DNA from 2 places in the Streptococcus sp. 210928-DFI.4.42 genome. Region 1 is predicted to be linked to the other one. Evidence: predicted binding sites of a transcription regulator. Region 1 holds the regulator's gene; the other holds the start of a gene.
The links. The regulator HrcA, encoded in region 1, represses chaperone genes, less so after heat shock. The targets are predictions, from matches to a motif close to TTAGCACTCNNNNNNNNNGAGTGCTAA.
Positions count from the first base shown of each region.

Region 2: the regulator HrcA is predicted to act here: its motif matches at 2,890-2,916, upstream of groES (co-chaperone GroES).

Region 1 covers NZ_JAJCHF010000025.1:9,516-21,985, forward strand. The annotation lists gene LIZ08_RS08790 (PFL family protein) at 1-457, shown strand, start outside; gene LIZ08_RS08795 (histidine phosphatase family protein) at 539-1,228, shown strand; gene LIZ08_RS08800 (histidine phosphatase family protein) at 1,352-2,053, shown strand; gene LIZ08_RS08805 (M15 family metallopeptidase) at 2,037-2,816, shown strand; gene hrcA (heat-inducible transcriptional repressor HrcA) at 2,984-4,018, shown strand; gene grpE (nucleotide exchange factor GrpE) at 4,043-4,567, shown strand; gene dnaK (molecular chaperone DnaK) at 4,721-6,544, shown strand; gene LIZ08_RS08825 (DJ-1/PfpI family protein) at 6,736-7,368, shown strand; gene dnaJ (molecular chaperone DnaJ) at 7,527-8,660, shown strand; gene LIZ08_RS08835 (family 20 glycosylhydrolase) at 8,822-12,358, shown strand.
Region 2 covers NZ_JAJCHF010000013.1:2,171-14,640, forward strand. The annotation lists gene groL (chaperonin GroEL) at 939-2,564, opposite strand; gene groES (co-chaperone GroES) at 2,586-2,867, opposite strand; gene LIZ08_RS06180 (hypothetical protein) at 2,997-3,290, opposite strand; gene LIZ08_RS06185 (PTS system mannose/fructose/sorbose family transporter subunit IID) at 3,391-4,245, opposite strand; gene LIZ08_RS06190 (PTS mannose/fructose/sorbose/N-acetylgalactosamine transporter subunit IIC) at 4,229-5,071, opposite strand; gene LIZ08_RS06195 (PTS system mannose/fructose/N-acetylgalactosamine-transporter subunit IIB) at 5,128-5,622, opposite strand; gene LIZ08_RS06200 (PTS sugar transporter subunit IIA) at 5,637-6,074, opposite strand; gene LIZ08_RS06205 (ABC transporter substrate-binding protein) at 6,215-7,513, opposite strand; gene LIZ08_RS06210 (response regulator transcription factor) at 7,510-8,196, opposite strand; gene LIZ08_RS06215 (sensor histidine kinase) at 8,200-9,516, opposite strand; gene LIZ08_RS06220 (substrate-binding domain-containing protein) at 9,516-10,499, opposite strand; gene LIZ08_RS06225 (single-stranded DNA-binding protein) at 10,688-11,083, opposite strand; gene ytpR (YtpR family tRNA-binding protein) at 11,185-11,811, opposite strand; gene LIZ08_RS06235 (thioredoxin family protein) at 11,821-12,138, opposite strand; gene LIZ08_RS06240 (DUF4651 domain-containing protein) at 12,135-12,425, opposite strand.

The DNA.
Region 1 (12,470 bases):
AACCCACGGGACAACAGCAGCACTAGCTTTGCTCAATGACCAAGTGAAAAAAGGCGGGATCATGGCTTGTAACCAAGTCGGTGGGTTGTCAGGTGCCTTCATTCCGGTCTCAGAAGATGAAGGGATGATTGCGGCGGTCCAATCAGGCCATATCAACCTGGAAAAATTGGAAGCCATGACAGCCATCTGCTCGGTCGGTCTGGATATGATTGCCATCCCAGCTGATACTCCAGATACAACCATTGCGGCCATGATCGCCGATGAAGCAGCTATCGGAGTGATCAATCAAAAGACAACAGCCGTTCGGATCATTCCTTATGGAAAAGAAGGCGATATGTTAGAGCTCGGTGGACTTCTTGGATCTGCTCCGGTGATGAAGGTCAACAAAGCTTCATCAGCTGACTTTATTTCCCGTGGTGGTCAAATTCCTGCTCCGGTTCATAGCTTTAAAAACTAAGAGAAATCTAGTATAATAGTAGAAAATAGAAAAGTCTGTGATGATGAAACTCCAGACTTTTTTCTTGCAAAAGGAGACAAGATGGCTAAAACGAGATTATTTGTGATACGTCATGGGAGAACCATGTTTAATACTATTGGCCGTGCTCAAGGATGGTCCGATACGCCTTTGACAGCAGAAGGAGAACGAGGGATTCAGGCTCTAGGAATTGGCTTGCGTGAGTCTGGTTTAGAGTTTACTCGAGCTTATTCCAGTGATTCTGGCCGTGCCATTCAGACCATGGGGATCATTCTCGATGAATTGAGTTTGAAAGACCAGATTCCTTATCGCTTTGACAAACGGATCCGCGAGTGGTGTTTTGGTAGCTTTGATGGGGCCTACGGTGGGGAGCTCTTTCACGGTGTCGTGCCGCGCGTGCTAGATGTAGAAGACTATAAGACCTTGACCTTGGAAGACTTGGCCAATGGCATTTGCCGAGTGGACACAGCAAATTGGGCTGAACCATGGGAAGTCTTGAAAAACCGAATCCTAGAAGGTTTTGAAGCTATTGCCAAAGAAGTAGAAGAAAATGGTGGAGGCAATGCCTTGGTGGTCAGCCATAGTTGGACCATTCAGACCTTGGTCTGCTTGATCGAAGGAAAACCAAATCTCAATTTGCCTCTTTCAAACGGTAGTGTTACCCTTGTAGAATATGAAGATGGAAAATTGACGGTTAAGGGGGTTGGAGAGAGCAGTTACCGTGAGGTCGGTGAAAGCTTGCAAGAATCCTAGTCCGTCCTGAAAGGCTGACCCTTTGGTCATGGCCTTTTCTTTCTCTCAAAACTTGTAAGAGCTTTCCTACTTTCTTTTTACAAAAAATGATATAATGAAAGAGATACATACGGAGGTAATACAATGACAAAAACCAGATTATATATTGCTCGTCATGGAAAAACCATGTTTAATACCATTGGGCGAGCACAGGGCTGGTCAGACACTCCGCTGACAGAAGCAGGAGAGCGTGGGATTAGAGAATTAGGGCTTGGCCTTAAGGAAGCAGGTCTTTCTTTTGAGGAGGCTGTTTCAAGTGATTCTGGTCGAACTATTCAAACCATGGGAATTGTTCTTCAAGAGCTTGGTTTGACAGGGAAAACCCCTTATCATTATGACAAACGGATCCGCGAGTGGTGTTTTGGTAGCTTCGACGGTGCCTATGATGGCGAGCTCTTTATGGGGGTTTTACCCCGTGTCTTTAAGGTCGATGATTTCCATCGGTTGAGTTTAATGGAGTTGGCAGAAGGGATCGTTGAAGTGGATACCACGGGTTGGGCTGAATCCTGGAGCGCCTTGAGTGGCCGAATCTTAGAAGGATTTGAAGCTATTGCAAAAGAGGTAGAAGCAGCTGGTGGTGGGAATGCGATTGTTGTCAGCCACGGCATGACCATTACGACTTTGATTTATCTCATCGATCCGAAAGCAGTCGAAGAATTGGTCTTGGACAACGGAAGTGTAACGGTTTTGGCCTATGAGGATGGCGCCTTTCATATTGAAAAGATTGGAGATCTGTCCTATCGTAAGGTTGGAGCAAAACTCTTAGAGGATGGCCATGACAAATAAGTATAGACGCGCAAGAAAAAAACGTAAGAAATGGTGGCCCTACCTATTGAGTTTCTTTCTTCTTGTGGTCCTTGGATCAGGAATTGGTGCTTACTTGGCTAAACCAAGCTTGTTTTCAGGGCTTCAGTTTTGGAAGGCAAAAAAAACAGCTGTAACGACTCCCTCTTCTTCTAAGAAAAAGAAAGAAAAATCAGATTTACCAGCTGTTTCGACAAAAGACTGGCAGTTGATCTTGGTCAATCGTGACAATGTGAAGCCAGAGTTGAACCCGCAATTGACAGATGTGGATGCTATCAAAGTGGATAGTCGGATTGTAGAACCAACTCGTCAATTTTTAGAAGCGGCTCGAAAAATTGCCCCAGAAGAAACCTTGATATCAGGCTATCGAAGTGTGGCCGAGCAAACAGAGCTCTATAATGAACGTGTTTCGCAACTAGAGGCTAGCGGCCTTTCGCACGAAGAAGCTGAAAAGCAGGTACAGACCCAGGTACAGGTTCCTGGTGCTAGTGAACACCAGACGGGGCTTGCGATCGATATGAGTGTCGAAGCTGGCCAAAGTGATGAGTTGGGCTTGCAGCTGGCTGCCATCGCACCACAATATGGCTTTGTGCTTCGCTACCCAGATGGGAAGAGCAACATCACGGGTGTGAATTTTGAGAATTGGCATTTCCGTTATGTTGGCGTAGAAAATGCTCAGTATATGGCCAAGCATCAGCTAGTATTGGAAGAATATATTCAGCTCTTGAAAAAAGCTGGCAAATAAGAGGAGATTTACTTCTCTAGGTCTTAAGAATGATTTTTAGCACTCTTGAAAAAAGAGTGCTAATTTTTTGGTTTTTTCTCTTGACTTTCTTTTGGATGGGTGTATAATAGAATCATGGTTTAGCACTTGAGTGTTTAGAGTGCTAAATACGAAAGAGAGGTGAGGTCATGGTTACAGAACGTCAAAATGAGATTCTAAATCTTGTCGTCGATATCTTTACCAAGATCCGCGAACCAGTCGGTTCAAAAGCACTGCAAGATGTCATTCAATCTAGTAGTGCGACGATCCGAAATGATATGGCTGCCCTCGAAAAGCAAGGTTTACTAGAAAAAGCCCACACTTCGAGTGGTCGAATGCCCAGCCGAGCTGGTTTTCAATATTTTGTTCAGAACTCGCTGGATCTAGAGTTGATTGATGAGCAAGATGTCTACCAGGTGGTAAAAGCCTTCGATTTCGAAGCCTTTAAGTTAGACGATATCTTGGATGCTACGGCTAAGTTATTGGCCCAGATGACGGGCTACACCGCAGTCATTCAGGATGTTGAGCCGACGCGGCAGCGCTTGACTGGTTTTGAGATTGTTCCATTATCCAACCACGATGCTTTAGCGGTTCTGACCTTGGATGAATCAAAGCCTGTCACCGTCCAGTTTGCCATTCCAAAGAATTTCTTAACCAGTGATTTGGAAATTTTCCATCAGCTGGTTCAAGAACGTTTCATTGGAAATACAGTCTTGGATATCCACTACCGCTTGCGGACAGAGATTCCACAGATAGTACAGCGCTATTTTAAGACGACAGACAATGTCTTGGATCTGTTTGATTATGTCTTCTCGCAACTGTTTCAAGAACTGGTCTTTGTAGAAGGAAAGGTTTCATCCTTAACCTACGCCGATCTTCAGACCTATCAGTTCTTAGATAATCCCCAACATGTAGCTCTCGAGTTGCGAGGGGGGATGCCAGAAGACCAAATGACCCAGATCCTGGTTGCAGAATCCCAAGAGAAGGCTTTGAAAAATGTGACAGTGATTAGTCACAAGTTCCTGGTTCCTTATCGTGGGATGGCCCTCATGCATGTGATCGGTCCCGTAGAGATGGATTACAGGCGTGTGATTAGCCTGGTCAATGTCATCGGACGGGTACTGGTTATGAAGTTGACGGACTACTACCGTTATCTCAACAGCAACCATTATGAAGTAAATTAAGATCAAATGAAAGGGGTGTATGCCTTGACAGAAGATATCAAAAAAGAAGACGTGAAAGAAGAGGAAGTTGCCCAAACAACTGAAGAAGTTGTAGAGGAAAACAACCAACCTTCTGAGTTAGAAGAAGCACAAGCTCGTGCCGAGGAATTTGAAAACAAATACCTTCGTGTTCATGCAGAAATGCAAAATATTCAGCGCCGTGCTAATGAAGAACGTCAACAATTACAAAAATACCGTAGCCAAGATTTGGCAAAAGCGATCTTACCATCACTGGACAACCTCGAACGTGCCCTTGCCGTAGAAGGATTGACAGATGATGTGAAGAAGGGCTTAGAAATGGTCCAAGAAAGTTTGGTACATGCTCTGAAAGAAGAAGGAATTGAAGAAATTCCAGCGGACGGAGCCTTTGACCATAACTACCACATGGCCATCCAAACCTTGCCTGCAGATGACGAACATCCAGCAGACACCATCGCACAAGTCTTCCAAAAAGGCTACAAACTCCATGACCGCATCCTACGCCCAGCCATGGTAGTAGTGTTCAACTAGGCGAGAGAACTTAAAAAAACCTTGTCCGAAACGACACTAAACTATGAAAGAAAGATAAGAAGCAAGCCGGAGGCTTGCAAGGAAGATATTTCCCGCCACTTAAGGGAAAATATCAAAAAGAAAAAAAGAAGATAAATTTAAGGAGAAAAACATATGTCTAAAATTATCGGTATTGACTTAGGTACAACAAACTCAGCAGTGGCAGTTCTTGAAGGAACTGAATCAAAAATCATCGCAAACCCAGAAGGAAACCGCACGACTCCATCTGTTGTGTCATTCAAAAATGGTGAAATCATCGTTGGTGACGCTGCAAAACGTCAAGCAGTCACAAACCCAGATACAGTGATCTCTATCAAATCTAAGATGGGAACTTCTGAAAAAGTTTCTGCTAACGGCAAAGAATACACTCCACAAGAAATCTCAGCTATGATTCTTCAATACTTGAAAGGTTACGCTGAAGATTATCTTGGTGAAAAAGTAACCAAAGCAGTTATCACAGTTCCAGCTTACTTCAACGATGCTCAACGTCAAGCAACTAAAGACGCTGGTAAAATCGCTGGTCTTGAAGTAGAACGTATTGTCAACGAACCAACTGCAGCAGCCCTTGCTTATGGTTTGGATAAGACTGATAAAGAAGAAAAAATCTTGGTATTCGACCTTGGTGGTGGTACATTCGACGTATCTATCCTCGAACTCGGTGATGGTGTCTTCGATGTATTGGCAACTGCAGGGGATAACAAACTAGGTGGTGACGACTTTGACCAAAAAATCATCGACCACATGGTTGAAGAATTCAAGAAAGAAAATGGTATCGACTTGTCAACAGACAAGATGGCCCTTCAACGTTTGAAAGATGCAGCTGAAAAAGCGAAGAAAGACCTTTCTGGTGTCACTTCAACTCAAATCAGCTTGCCATTCATCACTGCAGGAGCTGCTGGACCTCTTCACTTAGAAATGATCTTGACTCGTGCGAAATTCGACGATTTGACTCGTGACCTTGTAGAACGTACGAAAACTCCAGTTCGTCAAGCCCTTTCAGATGCAGGTTTGAGCTTGTCAGATATCGACGAAGTCATCCTTGTCGGTGGTTCAACTCGTATTCCTGCCGTTGTAGAAGCTGTTAAAGCTGAAACTGGTAAAGAACCAAACAAATCAGTGAACCCTGACGAAGTTGTGGCTATGGGTGCTGCGATCCAAGGTGGTGTGATCACTGGTGATGTGAAAGACGTTGTCCTTCTTGACGTAACGCCATTGTCACTTGGTATCGAAACAATGGGTGGAGTCTTCACAAAACTCATCGACCGCAACACTACAATTCCAACTTCTAAATCACAAGTCTTCTCAACTGCAGCAGACAACCAACCAGCCGTTGATATTCACGTTCTTCAAGGGGAACGCCCAATGGCAGCGGATAACAAGACTCTTGGACGCTTCCAATTGACTGATATCCCAGCTGCACCTCGTGGTATCCCACAAATCGAAGTAACATTCGACATCGACAAGAACGGTATCGTATCTGTTAAGGCGAAAGACCTTGGAACTCAAAAAGAACAAACGATTGTTATCCAATCAAACTCAGGTTTGACAGACGAAGAAATCGATCGCATGATGAAAGACGCAGAAGCAAACGCTGAAGCAGATAAGAAACGTAAAGAAGAAGTTGACCTTCGTAACGAAGTAGACCAAGCTATCTTTGCGACTGAAAAGACTATCAAAGAAACTGAAGGCAAAGGCTTTGATGCAGAACGTGACGCAGCTCAAGCAGGACTTGATGATCTTAAGAAAGCTCAAGAATCAGGTAACCTTGAAGAAATGAAAGCGAAACTTGAAGCCTTGAACGAAAAAGCGCAAGCATTGGCTGTTAAACTCTACGAACAAGCTGCAGCAGCGCAACAAGCTCAAGCAGGAGCAGAAGGCGCACAAGCATCAGGCAACGCAGGCGATGACGTCGTAGACGGAGAGTTTACTGAAAAGTAAGATGCAAAGCCCGTTAAAACCTCACAGTGAAAATAGGAAATCTGACGCAGGAACTTTAGTTTCTAGGAAGATTTATCTTTTTCACCAAGAGGTTAGGGCGTGCTCAATTCAGCTTAACAACTAAATGATAAAAAGAAATCCAGAGGTTGCAACCCAGCCTCTGTTTTTCGGTAAAATAGAGGATGTTGCCTATGAAAAAAGTACTTTGTATCATTTATCCTAATTTTTCTCTTTATGAGATAACCGCTTTAACGAGTACTTTAGCTCTGTCTTTTGACGTCACGATTGATTATGCCGCTTCAGATCATTCGATGGTGGTCTCTGAGGATGGCTTGCCCTGTCAACCAACGAAAACACTAGATCAAATCCGTATAGAAGAGTATTCTTGCGTGATTTTGCCAGGAATGGTCAATATAGGACCTGCCCTACAGGATGAGAAATTGATTTCGTTCTTGAGGGATCTTGGTGAGCAAGATATCCTCATTGCAGCCATTTCTTCAGCGCCTCTTTTATTAGCGAAAGCAGGTCTGTTGAAGGACACGAAATTTACAGGTGGAATTTGGCAAAACTTCTTTGACTATTTTGAATTTCTTCCATGTGAAAATTTCCAACCGAAAGTTCTTGTGCAAGATAAACAGATCATTACGGCTATCGGTTTTGCCCATCAAGAGTTTGCAAGAAAAGTGATTCTAAGCTTAGGCTTGGCAGCTAATACAGACAACTATTTTAAAGAACAGAACGAGTATGCTGAAGAGGATTTGATATTTACTTTATCGGACAAAGAGTTTGATCAAGTGAAGCGAAGTATAGAAAATGCCCTCTAAAAATTTATATGAAAATTATAGAAAGGAACAAAGAGTGTTCGTAACTGAACACGGGCTACGGACGGTGCCAAAAAGATAGTTTTTTCTAGGACGCAAGCGTCCGTCGTCAAAACTCCTATTTTGGCTGTGTCCGTTTAACGCCCTTTGTATCTTGAATTATGAACAATACTGAATTTTATGACCGTTTGGGCGTTTCAAAGAATGCATCTCAGGATGAGATCAAGAAAGCCTATCGGAAATTATCTAAAAAATATCACCCAGATATCAACAAGGATCCTGGTGCTGAGGAAAAGTACAAGGAAGTTCAAGAAGCTTATGAGACTTTGAGTGACGAGCAAAAACGGGATGCTTATGACCAATATGGTGCTGCAGGTGCCAATGGTGGCTTCGGTGGCGGAGCAGGTGGTTTTGGTGGCTTTGATGGTGCTGGTTTTGGTGGCTTTGAAGATATCTTCTCTAGCTTCTTTGGTGGCGGTGCAAGTCGTAATCCAAATGCGCCTCGTCAAGGGGATGACCTCCAATACCGCGTTAATCTCAAGTTTGAAGAAGCGATTTTTGGTGCGGAAAAAGAAGTTAAGTACCATCGGGAAGCTAGCTGTCATACCTGTCACGGTTCAGGGGCTAAGCCAGGTACGAGTCCGGTAACCTGTGGACGCTGTCATGGTTCCGGGGTTATCAATGTAGATACGCAAACTCCTCTTGGAATGATGCGCCGTCAAGTGACCTGTGATGTCTGTCATGGCCGTGGTCAAGAAATCAAAGATCCATGTACGACTTGTCGTGGAACAGGTCATGAAAAACAAGCCCATAGCGTGAACGTCAAGATTCCTGCAGGAGTTGAAACAGGTCAACAAATCCGCTTAGCGGGTCAAGGAGAAGCTGGCTTTAACGGTGGACCTTATGGAGACTTGTATGTGGTTGTCAACGTGGAGCCGAGTGATCGCTTCGAACGAGATGGCTCAACCATCTACTACAAGCTAGATTTGAATATTGTCCAAGCAGCTCTTGGAGATACGGTTCATGTGCCTACAGTTCATGGCGATGTTGATTTGGTGATTCCTGAAGGAACCCAAACCGGTAAAAAATTCCGTCTTCGCGGAAAAGGTGCTCCAAGCTTACGTGGTGGTGCCATGGGAGATCAATATGTGTCTGTCAATGTTGTCACCCCAACTGGTTTAAATGACAAGCAAAAAGAAGCCCTTCAAGCCTTTGCGGAAGCAAGTGATTTGAAGGTTAACCCAAAGAAAAAAGGGTTCTTTGACAAGGTCAAAGATGCTTTAGATGACTTATAAGAATAAACGAGTTTCCTTTTGACTAAGGAGCTCGTTTTATTTTGGATCGATTCCAAGAACTTCCTCTCCTAATTAAAGAATAATTTGGAGCCTCATTGAATTTATTAAGATATCGTGGTAAATTTAAGAAAACGATTACAAAGACAATTTAGGAGGTCCTGATGAAATCACATCAACCACGTTATGCGATTCGCAAGTATGCAGTAGGAGCTGCTTCGGTGCTCATAGGATTTTTTGCTGGTGCGAATGTTGTAGCAGCTGATACGCCAACGACTACAGACAGTCCTTCAACGACAGTTCCGACTCAGCCAAGCGAGGGTGAGTCAACGATTTCCCTTAATGAGGAAGCTTCTCAGCCAACAGTAGAAAAACCAACGGCTCCTGCCCCAATCGTCGATCAAAGTCAACCGGCACTGCCTGATCGTGAATTGCGGGTATCAGATCTTAACCGTTTGATTCGCGAAGAAGCGAGCTCTGTCGCAGAGTCGGATGTGGCAGCTCAACCAGCGACAGCAGCGACGGAAACGCCTGCTAAAGATCCTGACCAAGAAGAAAAATTAGCCAAGAAAAAGATTGTTTCGATCGATGCTGGTCGCAAGTACTTCTCGCCAGACCAAATCAAGGAAATCATTGATGAAGCAAGTAAGACGGGCTATACAGACTTGCATCTTCTGGTTGGAAATGACGGCTTGCGCTTTGTGCTGGATGATATGTCTTTGAAAGTGGGAGATACTTCTTATTCTAGCCAAGCCGTGACGGATGCAGTTGAAAAAGGGACGAAGGCTTATTACGATGATCCGAACGGGACAGCCTTGACCCAGGCTCAAATGGATGATATTTTGGCCTACGCCAAATCGAAGAAAGTAGGCGTCATCCCAACCATTAATAGTCCAGGTCACATGGATGCGATTCTGACAGCCATGGAACAATTGGGCATCGAAAACCCTCACTTTAATTATTTTGGTACAAAGAAATCAGCTCGGACCGTTGATTTGGACAACCAAAAAGCCTTAGACTTCACCAAGGCTTTGGTAGACAAGTATGCGGCTTATTTCAGCGGCAAGGCAGACATTTTCAATATTGGTTTGGATGAATATGCCAACGATGCCACAGATGCCCATGGTTGGCAGGTTCTCCAAGCAAGCAAGCATTGGCCAGGTGAAGGCTATCCAGAAAAAGGCTATGAAAAATTCATCCAGTATGCTAATGATCTAGCAGCTATTGTGAAAAAACACAAGATGAAACCAATGGCCTTCAATGATGGAATCTACTACAATGGCGATACTTCCTATGGTACTTTTGACAAGGATATCATTGTCTCCTACTGGACAGGTGGATGGAACGGCTATGATGTCGCTTCTTCAAAACTCTTGTCTGAACTAGGTCATCAGATTCTTAATACCAATGATGCATGGTATTATGTGCTTGGACGGGACAAGGCTGGATCTGGTTGGTACAACCTCGATCAAGGTCTCGAAGGAATTTCCAAGTCAGCGATTGATGTGGTTCAAAAAAATGATGGGGCTAAGGTGCCCTTCATCGGTGGGATGGTAGCTGCCTGGGCAGATACGCCATCTGCAACCTACAAAAAAGAACTTCTCTTTAAGCTCATGCATGCCTTCGCGGACAAGAATGCGGACTACTTTGTAGCAGATCCTGAAGTCGTTGAAAAAGCTCTTTCGGAAGCTCCAACTGATTTGGACCACTATACAAAGGAATCTCTAGTAGCCTTTACGGCAGCTAAAAAAGCTTTAGAAGGGGCAGGAGCAGACACGACTCGAGCAGAGGCCAAAACTTTGATCGATCATCTCAAAGCAGCTCAAGATGCTTTGGTGTATACAGAAAGCTACGCGAAAGAAGTTGCTGCAAAAGAAGCAGCAGAAAAACTCGCCATGAAGAAGGTCATCTCGATCGATGCGGGCCGCAAATACTTCTCACTGGATCAGTTGAAACGGATCGTCGACAAGGCCAGTGAGCTGGGTTATTCTGACTTGCACCTCCTGGTCGGAAACGATGGTATGCGCTTCGTGCTCGATGATATGACGGTGGAAGCCAATGGAAAAACTTATGCTAGTGATGATGTGAAAAAGGCCATTTTAGAAGGCACCAAGGCCTATTACGATGATCCAAATGGTCAAGCATTGACCCAAGCGGAAATGGATGAACTCCATGCTTATGCGACTGCGAAAGGAATCGGCTTGATTGCGGCAGTCAATAGTCCTGGACACATGGATGCTTTGTTGGTGGCCATGGAAAAATTGGGCATTGAAAATCCACAAGCCAGCTTTGATACGGTTTCAAAAACAACCATGGATTTGACCAATGAAGCAGCAGTCAACTTTACCAAAGCCTTGATTGGCAAGTACATGGACTACTTCAAAGACAAGTCTAAGATCTTTAACTACGGAACAGATGAATATGCCAATGACGCTACCAGTGCGCAAGGTTGGTATTACCTCAAGTGGTATGACCTCTATGGTAAATTTGCGGAGTATTCCAATAGTCTTGCAGCCATGGCGCGTGAAAAAGGCTTGCAGCCAATGGCCTTTAACGATGGCTTCTATTATGGAGATGAAGATGATGTTGCCTTTGACAAGGATGTCTTGATTTCATACTGGTCTAAAGGATGGTGGGGCTATAACCTCGCATCTCCACAGTATTTGGCAGATAAGGGCTATAAATTCCTTAATACCAACGGAGACTGGTACTATGTTTTGGGCCATAAAGGTGATCAAAGTTATCCGCTCGAAAAAGCTATTCAAAATACAGAAACTGTTCCGTTTGAACAGTTAGCTTCAACCAAGTACCCTGATGTCAAATTACCGACATCAGGAAGTATGTTGGGAATTTGGGCTGATGAACCTGCCAATGAATACAAGGAAGAAGAAGTCTTCCAGGTTATGGAAGCTTTTGCCAACCACAACAAGGACTATTTCAAGGCAGACTTCACTGCTCTTAGAAAAGCAGTTGCTACGGTGCCAACAGATCTAGACATATACACACCAGAATCTCGCGCAGCCCTTGCGAAAGTCTTAGATAGCTTGAATTGGAATGTGAGCCGTGCTCATCAAGAGCAGGTGGATCAAGAAGTGGCTGCTCTGACTCAAGCCCTTGCGGGGCTCAAGCCAATCACGCAAGTAGGTAGCTTGGCTGAAAATGACGTCAAAGCCCTAGTGGAAGACAAACCAAGTCTTGAAATCGTAGAAAAAGAGCTTGATTTTGACCTTGTGGAACGGACCAATCCAGATCTCGCTAAAGGAGAACGCAGAGTAATCCAGGCTGGGGTTAAAGGGCAAGGTCTTGAGTATGTAGAGGTTTCGGCACTTGATCAAAGTCGAAAAGTGATTGCTACAGAAGTTGCCACAGAGCCGGTTGCAGAAATTGTTGAAGTCGGTACCAAAGAAGTCGTGATCCCAACAACCCCTTCCGTAGAAGCGCCAGTGAAGTCAGACGTGCTCGTAAACAAAGTGGTTCCAGATCCTTCAACACCTCAAGTGATCTCGAAAGATCAACCAGTTGCACCAGGAAATACCCCAACGCCAATTCCAGCAGCTGTGGAAAAAGAGGTTCGTTCAGAAACAGTATCTTCTAACAAGCAACTTCCAGAAACAGGAGCAGAATCTGCTTTGGGACTCGCTTTACTAGGAGCGATCGTAGGGGCAGCAGGAATGGACTTGAAAAATAAAAAAAGAGACTAAGACCTAGTAGATTTGTAACAGGTCGAAGTTAGGAGAGTGGGACAGAAATCGGTAATTCGTTAGAATTCGATTTCGTCGTCCCACCTCCGCATAGTTGAGTAGGGCTGTAAAA
Region 2 (12,470 bases), on a different contig from region 1:
GAGCCACTCTTTCAAAAGAGACTTAATAGCCCTTCTACCTTTTATCCTTAACAAAAAAACTCTCCCGGAGGAATCCGGAAGAGCTTGCGCAAGGGGAATTTGAAAAATATTTTTTAATATGAAAAAGGTCGATAAAATCTATGCTATGTTCAAACTCTCATTTTACTAACAGCGATATTACGATCAAGTTTTATTGTCAATAGACATGTATGTGGGAAGTTCTCCCCTTGCAACAATTGTAGACCTGTGATCTACTCTTACTAGTATACACTAGAATTATTACAAAATCAGTTAATTTGTATTGCAATTTGTTGGCAAATATTCCTCCGCCTGAAAACATCACAAACGCTTGATTCCCAAGCATCTACGCAAGTCCTCTTTAATTAGTATTTATCATTTCTGTTACAAAATTTAAAATAAAAATATTATTCCATAACAAATGAAAATCCCAAAGCACGATAAAAAAGGAGGAACGATATTTTCCTCCCTTTGAGCTAGTAAGACGATTAGCCAGACTGCACAATAGCGACTGGCGTCAAATGATTAAAGGCAAAACCTCAATCGTGTAACAGTTACGACGTGAAAAGGGAGGAACGATACTTTCCTCCCTTTGAGCTAGTAAGACGATTAGCCAGGCCGCAACATAGTGGCTACTATCCAACGATGAGAGGTATAGCCTCAATCGTGTAACAGTTACGACAGAAAATAAAGAAGGCCTATAACGCCTTCTTTATTTTCTTAGTAAGACACTTCGGCAAGGCACCATGGTGCTTGCCGTAAACTATAAATACGCCTAACCAATTGACCAAGGACTTACGACGTGAAAAGGGAGGAACGATATTTTCCTCCCTTTGAGCTAGTAAGATGATTAGGTAGGCCGCAACATAGCGGCTACCGTCCAATGATTCGGTGCTTTAGCACCAATCATTGGTATCAGGTTACATCATCCCACCCATCATGCTTGGATCCATTCCTGGTCCTGCTGGGGCTGCTGGTTCTGGTTTGTTGGCTACGACTGCTTCGGTCGTCAAGATCAGACTCGCTACGGAAGCGGCGTTTTGAAGGGCTGAACGGCTCACTTTAACTGGGTCGATGATTCCTGCATCAATCATATTCACCCATTCACCTGTTGCAGCATTGAAACCTGTTCCGACTTCGGCATTTTTCAAGCGATCAATCACAATAGATCCTTCGTAACCGGCATTGTGGGCAATTTGGCGCACTGGCTCTTCCAAAGCACGAAGAACGATATTGCGTCCGGTCGCTTCATCCCCTTCTAATTCAAGGGCTGCGACTGCAGAGATGACATTGACAAGGGCTGTACCACCTCCGGCAACGATCCCTTCTTCAACGGCTGCGCGAGTCGCATTTAGGGCATCTTCGATACGAAGTTTCATTTCTTTCAATTCTGTTTCTGTTGCAGCACCAACCTTGATTACGGCAACACCTCCAGACAATTTGGCCAAACGTTCTTGTAATTTTTCACGGTCAAATTCAGAGGTTGTAGTTTCGATTTGTGACTTGATAACAGCCACACGGTTAGCGATCGCTTCTGGGTTACCAGAACCTTCGACAATGACGGTACTGTCTTTATCAACTGACACTTTAGCTGCTTGACCAAGCGCTTCAATGGTTGCATCTTTCAATTCCAAACCAAGATCGTCTGTAATGACTGTACCACCTGTCAAGATGGCAATGTCTTCTAGCATGGCTTTGCGGCGATCACCAAATCCTGGTGCCTTGACAGCTACGACATTAAAGGTACCACGGATCTTGTTCAAGACAAGTGTTGGAAGAGCTTCGCCATCGACATCATCTGCGATGATCAAGAGTGGACGGTTGCTTTGAAGAATGCTTTCCAACAATGGCAAGATTTCTTGGATATTTGAAATCTTCTTGTCAGTGATCAAAATGTATGGATTTTCAAGGTCTGCCACCATCTTTTCATTATCAGTGACCATGTATTGTGAGAGGTAACCACGGTCAAACTGCATGCCTTCAACGACTTCCAGTTCTGTTTCCATTCCACGAGACTCTTCAATCGTGATGACCCCATCTTTACCAACTTTTTCCATGGCTTCAGAGATGTACTCACCGACTTTTTCAGAACGAGAAGACACAGCAGCTACTTGAGCAATGGCTTCCTTGCTTGATACTGGGATCGCATTGTTTTTCAAAGCTTCTACTGCTGTTGCAACAGCGGTCTCGATCCCACGGCGGATGCCAATTGGGTTAGCACCTGCAGTAACGTTTTTGATCCCTTCACGGACGATGGCTTGAGTCAAAACAGTTGCGGTCGTTGTACCGTCACCTGCGATATCATTGGTCTTAGAAGCCACTTCTGACACCAATTTAGCACCCATATTTTCAAAATGGTCTTCCAATTCAATTTCTTTTGCGATGGTCACCCCATCATTTGTGATCAAGGGTGAACCAAATGATTTTTCAAGAACCACATTGCGTCCTTTAGGGCCCAACGTAACTTTCACTGTATCTGCTAAGACATCGACACCACGGACCATTGCAGAACGTGCATCAGATGAAAATTTAATATCTTTTGCCATTTCTCTTACCTCTTTCTTCTCTTACTCTACAATTGCAAGAATGTTTGCTGTTCCAACGATGGTGTAGGTTTCTTCCCCATCTTTCACTTCAATTCCTGCATGGCTTTCAACCAAAACGTGGTCTCCTGCTTTTACAGCTGGAGCGATGAGTTCGCCACTTAGGGTACGCACACCTTCACCAACGGCCACTACTTCAGCTGTTTTTGTATCGGCCTTGCTCGCACCTGCGAGGACAAAACCTCCAACAGTCTGTTCTTTTTCTTCTACTTTTAAGACCACACGGTCTCCTAATGGTTTTAACATGTTCATTCCTCCATACGTGTTTTTAGCACTCTCTATACGTAAGTGCTAACTTATGTTTCTATTGTATCACTTGGTCAGAAATAGTCAAGAAAAAAACACCTCAAAAATAAATGAGATGTTTCTAAAATATCAATTTAAAATTGTCAATTTTTGATTGAAATCATCGATCACTTTTTGAAGATTGATCCGCCCGCGGTAGATGCCATATCCAAAAACAATCATGCCTAAAATTCCAACCAAGGCTAGTAAAATCCCGAGGATCAAGAGTGGAAGGAAACTTTTGTGAAAGAGATAGATCAATACCACACCAATACTGGCAATGATAAAGAGTAAGCTGAACCAACGACCAAGGTTTTCAAGCATGTGGCGTTGGTAGTTGATTTCTGTTTCATATCCATTGACAAGTTCTTGTTTTGTAACCATGGGATTCCTCCTGATAAAAATTGAGAATGAAGTGCAAGTAAAGGAGGTCCATTCACTTCATTCTCAAAAACTCCTACTAGCAAATTCGTTTTTCTTGACCTTAGTATTTAAGATGTGGGTCGAAGATACCAAGGGCAACACCGATCAAAGCCACTACAACGAGAAGTAACATAACTTTGTTTGGTGAAATTTTTTTCTTAGACATCAACCACCAGCAAAGAGTGATGAAGGCTGCTGTCAAGAGACCTGGATAAACACCATCGATCTTTTCTTGGATGTTCAAGAAGACTTTTCCTTCAGAATTCTTGAATTGAAGGGCTGTTGTAACAGATACCCAAGTAGCTGCTACGGCACCGATAACCATACCACCGACAACGCTGATCGCTTTACGAAGAGCTTGTCCTTTTGGTCCTACAAGGAATTCAACGGCTTTATCCCCTAATTGGTAACCTTTGAAGAAGGCAAAGCGCATACCAAAGTAGACTAAGAGGTTCCATACGACGATGTAGAAGAGAGCACCAGCGACGTTACCACCTTTAGAAAGACCAAGGGCAATCCCTAAGAGAACTGGAATCAAGGTACCAACGACCAATGAGTCACCAATACCAGCGATTGGTCCCATCAAACCGGCACGCATACCGTTGATGGTTTCGCCATCTACTGCATCTCCGTTTGCACGCGCTTCTTCCAAACCAGCTGTGATCCCTACAACAAGAGATCCAAGTTGTGGTTCAGTGTTGAAGAAGGCCGTATAGGTTTGCATAGCATCCTTTTGTTCTTCTTTTGTGTCATACATTTCTTCTACGATTGGAAGCATAGAAGTCAAGTACCCGAAGGTTTGCATATGTTCTTGAGAGAAACAAGTCAAATGACCATAATACCAATGATGGAATGCTTTTGCTAATGTTTTCTTTGAAATTTTCTTTCTATCAGCCATTTTAAATATCCTCCTCATCATCGTCTAGGTCCACCACTCCGGCTGGAGCAGCTTTCATCGATTTGATCACTTCAAGTTCATAGTAGATTACTGCAAAGATTAATGAAACAACGGCACTGGATACCAAGTTCAATCCGAGAGATTTTGCCAAGGTAAATCCAACAAAGAATGGAATGAAGTCAGTTGCTTCTGTAACAATTTGTTTCAACAAGATGGCAATACCGACACATGGAAGAAGAGCACCGACTGTAAAGAGGGCTTTCATCCAGTAACCATCCATAGGAAGGTATTGTTTCATCAAATCAACCATGTTTTCACCGTATTTGGTGATAATCATTGTTGGAAGGAAAGAGAAGAGGAAGTGAGAGATCCAAGGGTAAACCCAGTCAACTGCGTAGAGTTTTTTGAAGTTTCCTTCTTCAACGGCTTTCCAACCAATGTGTTGCCATACCAAGTTCATAGTAGCGGTACCGTAGAAAAGAACTGTACCGATTGTCCCAACGGCTGCACCAATTGGAGCTGCAGCTGCGGCGATTCCAGCTTCATCTGTGATGTTGTTGGCATGCACAAACAAGATAGCAAGAGGAACACCGATGTAAGAGATGGCACGCACATCGGCAGATACGGTACCACCAGGTGTTACCAAGGCGATATAAACGACTTGAAGGGCAACCCCGACCATAATACCAGTTGTCACATCTCCAAGAATTAAACCTGAAATCAACCCACCGATCAAAGGACGACCGAGTGTATAGTTCCCGATACTGGAACCTCCCATACCAGGCATTGAAGACAAGCTGGCGAAAATACCAAGCAAGATTGCTTGAATCCATGAAATTGTCATAACAAACGCTCCTTTTGTTTGTAAATTTATTTACCTAACAGATAGGACTGTTAGTTTTAAAAACCAAATTTTGATTTGAAATCATCCCAATACCCGATGGAAACATCTGGCAACAACTGGAATTTCACCTTGTAGCCTGCTGCTTGAATGGCTTGGAAGGCTTCTGCTTCTTCCTGAGTGATGGATTGGTTATTTCCCAATTTTACAGCTCCAGGACGATCATTGGCAGGGCCTACGATGATTTCTTTAACATCACCTGGGACAAACCCTTGGTCGACCAAAATTTCCTTCATATCGATTGGATTTTTGGTGATCAAGAAGTAACGACTATCTGATTCTGTTACTTTTGCTGATTTTTCCTTAAAGGCTTCCTTTGTCCATACAAAGGTTTTCTTGTCTGATGCTCCTTTGTATGCTTGGATCAAAACCTTGTTTGATGCCGCTGCATCGTTTACGGCAATCAAACCATCACATGGTTTTTCCTTTGCCCAGCGTGTGACTGTCTGACCGTGAATCATGCGGTCATCAATCCGTACAAATGTTACTACCATAAGGTACCTCCCTATTAAATATCATCATCATCTTCTTCAGCACCAGTGGCTGAAACTTCAAAAGGCTGTAGTGCAGATCGTGCTTCTGATAAGATGGTAGCTGACAAATCGTCTCCATCCAACACATCCTTCATCACAACTGCCGTCAAGGCCATGGTGAGGTTCATCCCACCAAGGATCAAGGCTCCATCGAGCTTTCCAGCTTCTTCTAGAACCGTGGCTGCAGTGGTTAATGGACTACCACCTACGATATCTGCCAAGACCAAAACAGAATCATCAGCTGTCAATCCTGAAATGCTCTCTCTGAAATCAACTGCGAAGTCATCGACCGATTTTCCTTCTTTGAGTCCAACTGCGATGACCTGATCCAACTTGTCACCAGCAAACATGGCTAGTGATGTTTTTAGACCTTCTGCCAGTCCGCCATGACTGACCAAAACGAGGTATTTCATTTTTCTACGCCTCCTTTATTTGACTCTATTGTAGAGTATTTGAAAGCGTTTTTACATTGTCAAATGTCACATTCCTAATATGACATTTAGCAATAAAAAAATGACATCTGTCACTTGACAAAATGCCATCTTATTTTACTCTAAACTCCTACCTGTAGACTACTTTCAATCTCCCTCTGAATTTGAGGCAAGCGGTTCTCGACATCCTGATCGCGCAAGGCATTGCCGATCAAGTAGTCTAGCTTTTCTAGCACCTCTTTTGAGACATTTTTAGGACTACTTTCAACAGCTTGTTCCATGATGCGGTTCAAGGTCTGATTGGTCAGGGAATCTGTTCCAAAATCATCCACCTGCAAAAGGTCTTTACTAGAGCGACTCTTGACTACCTGTGGCATGACAGAGATCCCTTGGGATTGGGCAAAGAGAGTTTGTTGGATTTCTGGATCCTCTGTCAAGAGTTGCATCAATTCCCAAGCCAACTTGGAATGAGAACTTCGAGCCGACATAGCAAAAGAAGTCGTCGTGACCAAGGTTGCCTTGGTCGTTTTTGATTTAGCCGGCATCGGGATACAGGTCCAGGTGAAGTTTGAATATTTAGAAACGTGGTAGGGATAAGGTTTATAGGTCCGATATTGGGCCAAGGTCATAGGATAGAAAGCGACTTTCCCCTGGTCAAAATCTTTAGAGCTCACCTTGTAATTTTTATTTAGATCTTCCAATTTTTGCAGAAAAGTCAAAGACTCTTTCACTTCTGGAGCTGTCAACTTGAGCATGCCTCCTTGGAAAAGATGACCTCCATTTGCCGCCAAGGCTTCTTTCCAGGTGTATTCTGTACTCCCAAATTGGTCCAGTTGCCCATCCCCATTGGTATCTTTGGTTAGTTTCTTGCAAATCGTATAGAACTCTTCAAGGGACCAACCTTCTTTGGGAACCGCGATGCCTTCTTTATCCAAGAGATCTTTGTTGACACACATCAAAATCGGATTGCTTTCATAAGGTAAGGCATAGGTTTGCCCCTGATAGACACCGGATTCAAAGGCAACGGGGTAAAAGGCAGCTTGATCTTTTCGATCCATATAGCCGTTTAACTTTTCTAATACGCCCCGCGCTGCTAATAAAGAAAGATCTTGCTCAGAGACCATAAACACATCCGGCGTCTTTCCTGAAACAATCTTTTCGGAGAGCCAGTCTGAATAATCCGACTGCGGAATCCCGTTTTCATACTCTACACGGACGTGGGGATGGGATTTTTCAAATTTTTGAATCGCACGATCCAAGGCATGGGAACGTTGACTGGTCGGCACATCCCAGCTAGAACCTGCATAAACGCCGATATGGAGTACGGTCGGTTGCTGTTTCCACCAATAGAAACTCGCGCTCGCACAGAGCACAACAAGGAGACCAATCCCCCAACAAAGATGCTTTCGCTTCAATTTCATTCTGTATTTCCTTTAGAAAAATCACGTCTCGTCACTCCTGTTTGGACTGACCAGATCGCTAATTGCGTTCGATCTCGTAGGTTTAATTTCGCCAAAATCGTTGATAAGTAATTGCGCACGGTTCCTTCTGACAAGAAGAGTTTGGCCGCAATTTCTTTATTGGACTCCCCATAGCCGACTTCTTGGATAATGCGCCATTCCGTCGTGCTCAAATCCTTGACATTGTCCTCATCTACAGCAATAGAGAAGTTGGTTTTGGCCATTTGTGAGAAAATTTGAAAGACTTTACTAGCGATATTCGGGTTGATCATGGCTCCGCCTTGATACACCACCTTAATCGCTTCATAGAGTTCCTCTGTCGAGGCTCCCTTTAAAAGATAACCTGAAGCACCATACTTGAGTGCACTATAGATAAATTCATCATCATCAAAGGTCGTTAAAATAATAATTTTGATATCCGGATAGTGCTCTTTGACTTCTTTTGTCGCCAAAACCCCATCCATCCCTGGCATCCGGATATCCATCAAGATTAGGTCAGGATGGGTTTGGGGAATGCTAGACAGGACGTGATTGCCGTCTTCCACTGTGGCCACCACTTCGATATCGGGGTGGGCTGACAAAATAATTTTCAGAGATTCTCGAATCAAGGCCTGGTCATCTGCCACCATTACTTTTATTACCATCTCTTATCTCCCTTCTTTATATTTCGGTAAACTGACGCGCGTGAAAAAGCCATCGCGGCTTTCAAATTGAAGCTGTCCTCCTAGGATGGAAATACGCTCCATCATCTGTTTGAGTCCATAGCCATAAGTCAAGGTTTCAAACCCAACCCCATTGTCCTGCAACTCGATCAGGTAATCTTCTTCATCCTCAAAAAAATGAAGGCTCATCTGACTGGCATGACCGTGGCGAACCGCATTGGTCATAGACTCTTGGATCACACGAAAGATCGTATCTTCAATCATGACGTCCATATCAACATCGACCCATTCATAATGTAAATCAACCTGCAAGTTGGAAAGTGTCTGGTACTCGCGGATCATCTTTTCCAAAGCATCTTTGAGGGTTCGTCCCTCAAGGGCACCTGGACGGAGGCGGTTGAGAGAGCCCCTCACATCCTGGATCCCTTCACGAACCACTTCTGATACGCTTTTTACCTGCTCTTTTGCCCGATTGGGATCGATATCAATCAAGACTCCGACAGCATCTAAACCTGCCGAGATCCCTGTTAGCGCGTGTCCCAAGGTATCGTGAATCTCCCGAGCAATCCGCTTGCGCTCTCGATCCTCTGCAATCTTCTCAGACAAGGCCATATAGTTGTTCAATTCCGTATTCACCTTCGAAACCATGGCCAACTCTTCTTCCACTTCGTGGTTTTCCGCAAGAACATTCATAATATAGAACAAAAGCGAAATAATGAAGAGCACCAGATTCAAGGCATAGAGGGAATTCTTTAAGAAAAAGGCCAGAATCCGAATGGAGACAGGATAAAAATGAATATAGACATCCAGAGAAGGTATCGGAAAGAAAAGCGAAAAGACGTCTGAGTTGGTCACAAGAAGCATCAAGAAACTCACTAGGATAAACGCAAACCAATACTTGCGGTCTCGCTTGGTATTCAACTCTTTGGAACCATAGAAGATATCCGCAAAAACTAATAGAATAAGCCCGTTATAAGCTACATTTTGGACCCACATCAAGAGCAACATCAGGAGGATCTCCAGAATGTTCCACTTATCAAAAATGGACCATCGACTCGTTTGAGACCGGTAACGACTCATGGAGATCAAGGCAATCCCAGCAAATAAGAGCGCAGACAACCAAAAAGTTGTCGAAGGCGCAAAAGGAATGCGCTCCAAACGCTCCAATAATAAGGGAGCTTGTCGTTGAGCAATGATATAGTTAGTTGCTTGAAGATAGATGATACTGTTGAGCATAACAGCGATAAAGTTCACGACCATCAGGATGGCCAAACTGTACCTCACACCTCTAAATTTTCTCATCACTGCCACCCATTTACATCAAATTGATCGATGTTTTCCTTTGTCATCATTTGAACCGGAATGGTTATCTCTTTTTGGTAGCTCTTTCCAGCCGCCATATCTTGGATGACCTCCATCACGCGGTCTCCCATCTTCAACGGAGACTGGGCAACGGTTCCTACAACATCATCTGTCGAGTGCAGCAAGGCTTTCATATCTGGTGAGCCATCAATCCCATAGATCGCAATGGGATGGGTGATTCCTTGCTCCTTGATCGCTGCTAAAGCTCCTATAGCTGAACGGTCATTCAAGGAGACTAGAGTATCGACATCCTCCTCTGACTGCAAGAACTTACGGACAGCTGGCATAGCGATCTCCGTCTGACCCTTGGTTTCTAGTTCCGAGATAATCTCATATGACCCATGTCCTTTGATGGTATCCTTAAATCCCTGAATCCGCGTATCTGCTGAAACAGTCCCCTTATGCTCCAAGAGAAGGATCCGAGCATTTGAAGAGCGTTTCATCAGCTCTTTTGCAATCAAGACTCCTGCTTGGTAGTTGTCGGAGACAATGCTGGCATCCGGCTTAAAATGCTTGATCTGGGTATCAACTGCAATGATCTTAATTCCTTGTTTTCTAGCTTTTTTAAGAGCCCTTAAAATGGGCTGACTATCTCCTTTGACCGGATTAATCACAATCACATTTACCTTTTGAGCGCAAAAATCATCGATCTGCTGGCTCTGCCTTTTTTCGTCCAATTCTGGATCTCGGACATAGACAAGAGCCTCTTTCTCATCGGCAATTCGACTTATTTCCGAATGAATACTTTTATAGAACTCATTGTTCATGGTCATATAGGTGACACCGATCTTGGTCTGATCCTTGATGCTACTGGTTTGACAAACGGCATAGATCCACAAGAGGATGCAGGTCACTGGAATCACCAGTAGAACCCGTTTTATCAGCCATTTTAACAGTTCTTTTCTTTCTTCTTTCCCCTTCAAACTCCGTTCCTTTTCTGAAAATTTTGAATATATATTACTTTATTTTACTACTTTTTCAAGAAAAGTGCTGGCTTTTATTGTACAGATGCATATTTTGGATTTATTTTTAAATGAGTCGTTCCCGAATGAAATCCCTAGCAAATATCAAAAAAGCTGGTCTATAAACGAACCAGCTTTCTTTTTTGATCCTAAAAGGGAAGATCTTCCTCTTCTAAGATGATATCGGCTAAATCTCCCGTTCCACCATTTTCACGCATCGCTCGCTGAGCGCGGCTCTCTAGCAACTGAAAACTTTGGCAGAGGACCTCTGTCACATACTGCATGACGCCATTTTTCTCGTAGCGGCGCGTCCGAATCTCTCCATCCAAAGAGATCAAGCTCCCTTTACTGGCATAACTAGCCATGGTTTCAGCCAATTTCCCCCAGACAACCACATTGACAAAATCAGTCTCTCGCTCCCCGTTTTGATCCTTGTAGCGACGATTGACCGCAACGGTCACTCGAGCAACGGATTTGTCTGTGCTGGTTTTATGCAATTCTGGGGCCGCCACCAGGCGACCGATTAAAATAACTTTATTATACATCATTTACCTCCTATCTATTTATTCGAAAAAATTTCAAAAAATGGAGGTGACAAACCAAAATCAAAAAAATCTAGGATCCAAAACATCCTAGATTCTTCTCTTTATTCGTGCCAGTGACGAGCAGGATCAAAAGGTGTCCCTGCTACTTCTGCATCATCCAATTCAATAATGCCTCGTTTTTGAGGAGCATTTGGCAAGTGCAATTCACGCGGACTGCACATCATGCCATAGCTTTTTTCTCCACGAAGAGCCCCTGGGAAAATCAAGCTACCATCCGGCATCATGGCACCTGGAAGAGCAACAATGGTCTTTAGACCCACCCGCGCATTTGGAGCTCCTGCTACGATCTGAACTGTCTTATCTGGTCCAACTGCTACCTGGCAGATATTCAAGTGGTCACTATCTGGATGGGCCACCATTTCAAGGATTTCTCCCACCACAAATTTTGGTTCCCGATCGTTGACCAAACGTTCTGCGAAGCCTTCTCTTTCCAATTCTTGATTCAAACGAGCTACTTGCTCATCTGTCAAAAAGACTTGGCCTTTGCCTTCGATGGCGAAGAAAGATGAGGCATCAAAGATATTCCAGGCAACGGTTTCTTGGTTGTCCTCACGGTAAACGCGAGCCACTTTTCCTTTTCTCTCCACCGCGAGCTTAGCTTCCCCACTATTTTTCAAGGTCAGCATCAATACATCGCCGACTTGTTCTTTGTTGTATGTTACAATCATGATTTTCTCCTATTTTAATCCTGCTAAGAATGCTGTAATCTGCGCTTTGGTTTTCCGATCCCGATTGACAAACCGACCGATTTCCTTATCCTTTTCCAGAACCACCAAACTTGGGATCCCATAAACATCCCAGACTTTCGCCAGATCCATATAGGCATCTCGGTCAATCAAGATAAAGGTAAATTCGGGATTTTCAGCCTCAATCTCCGGCAAAAAAGGCTTGAGATAACGACAATCCCCACACCAATCTGCTGAAAAGACAAACACTTTCTTGCCATCTTGCTCTACATAGGAAGCAATTTCTTCTAGAGAACTCGGTGTGATCATAGTTTTTCCTCTTCGTAATGCAAGAGACCGTCCTCATAGACAAAGCGGTAATGGCGCTCATCTTCAAAAATGACGCCTCCTACTAAGCGCTCTTCACTAGACTCGTAGAGTTCCACATACAGGGTCGCAATCATCCCCATGTCTTCCATTTGCTCCCGTACTTCTGCTACCAACTCTTCTTGGGTACGAAGACGCTTTTGATCTTTGGCAATTTTATAAACACCGGCCACAAGGGCTCCTGCACTTGCTACAGCCAGACTAGACAAAATAATTTTTTTAGCTTTCATAGTGCCTATTGTAACACAAAATAAGCAGAGGGACAACGGTCTAGG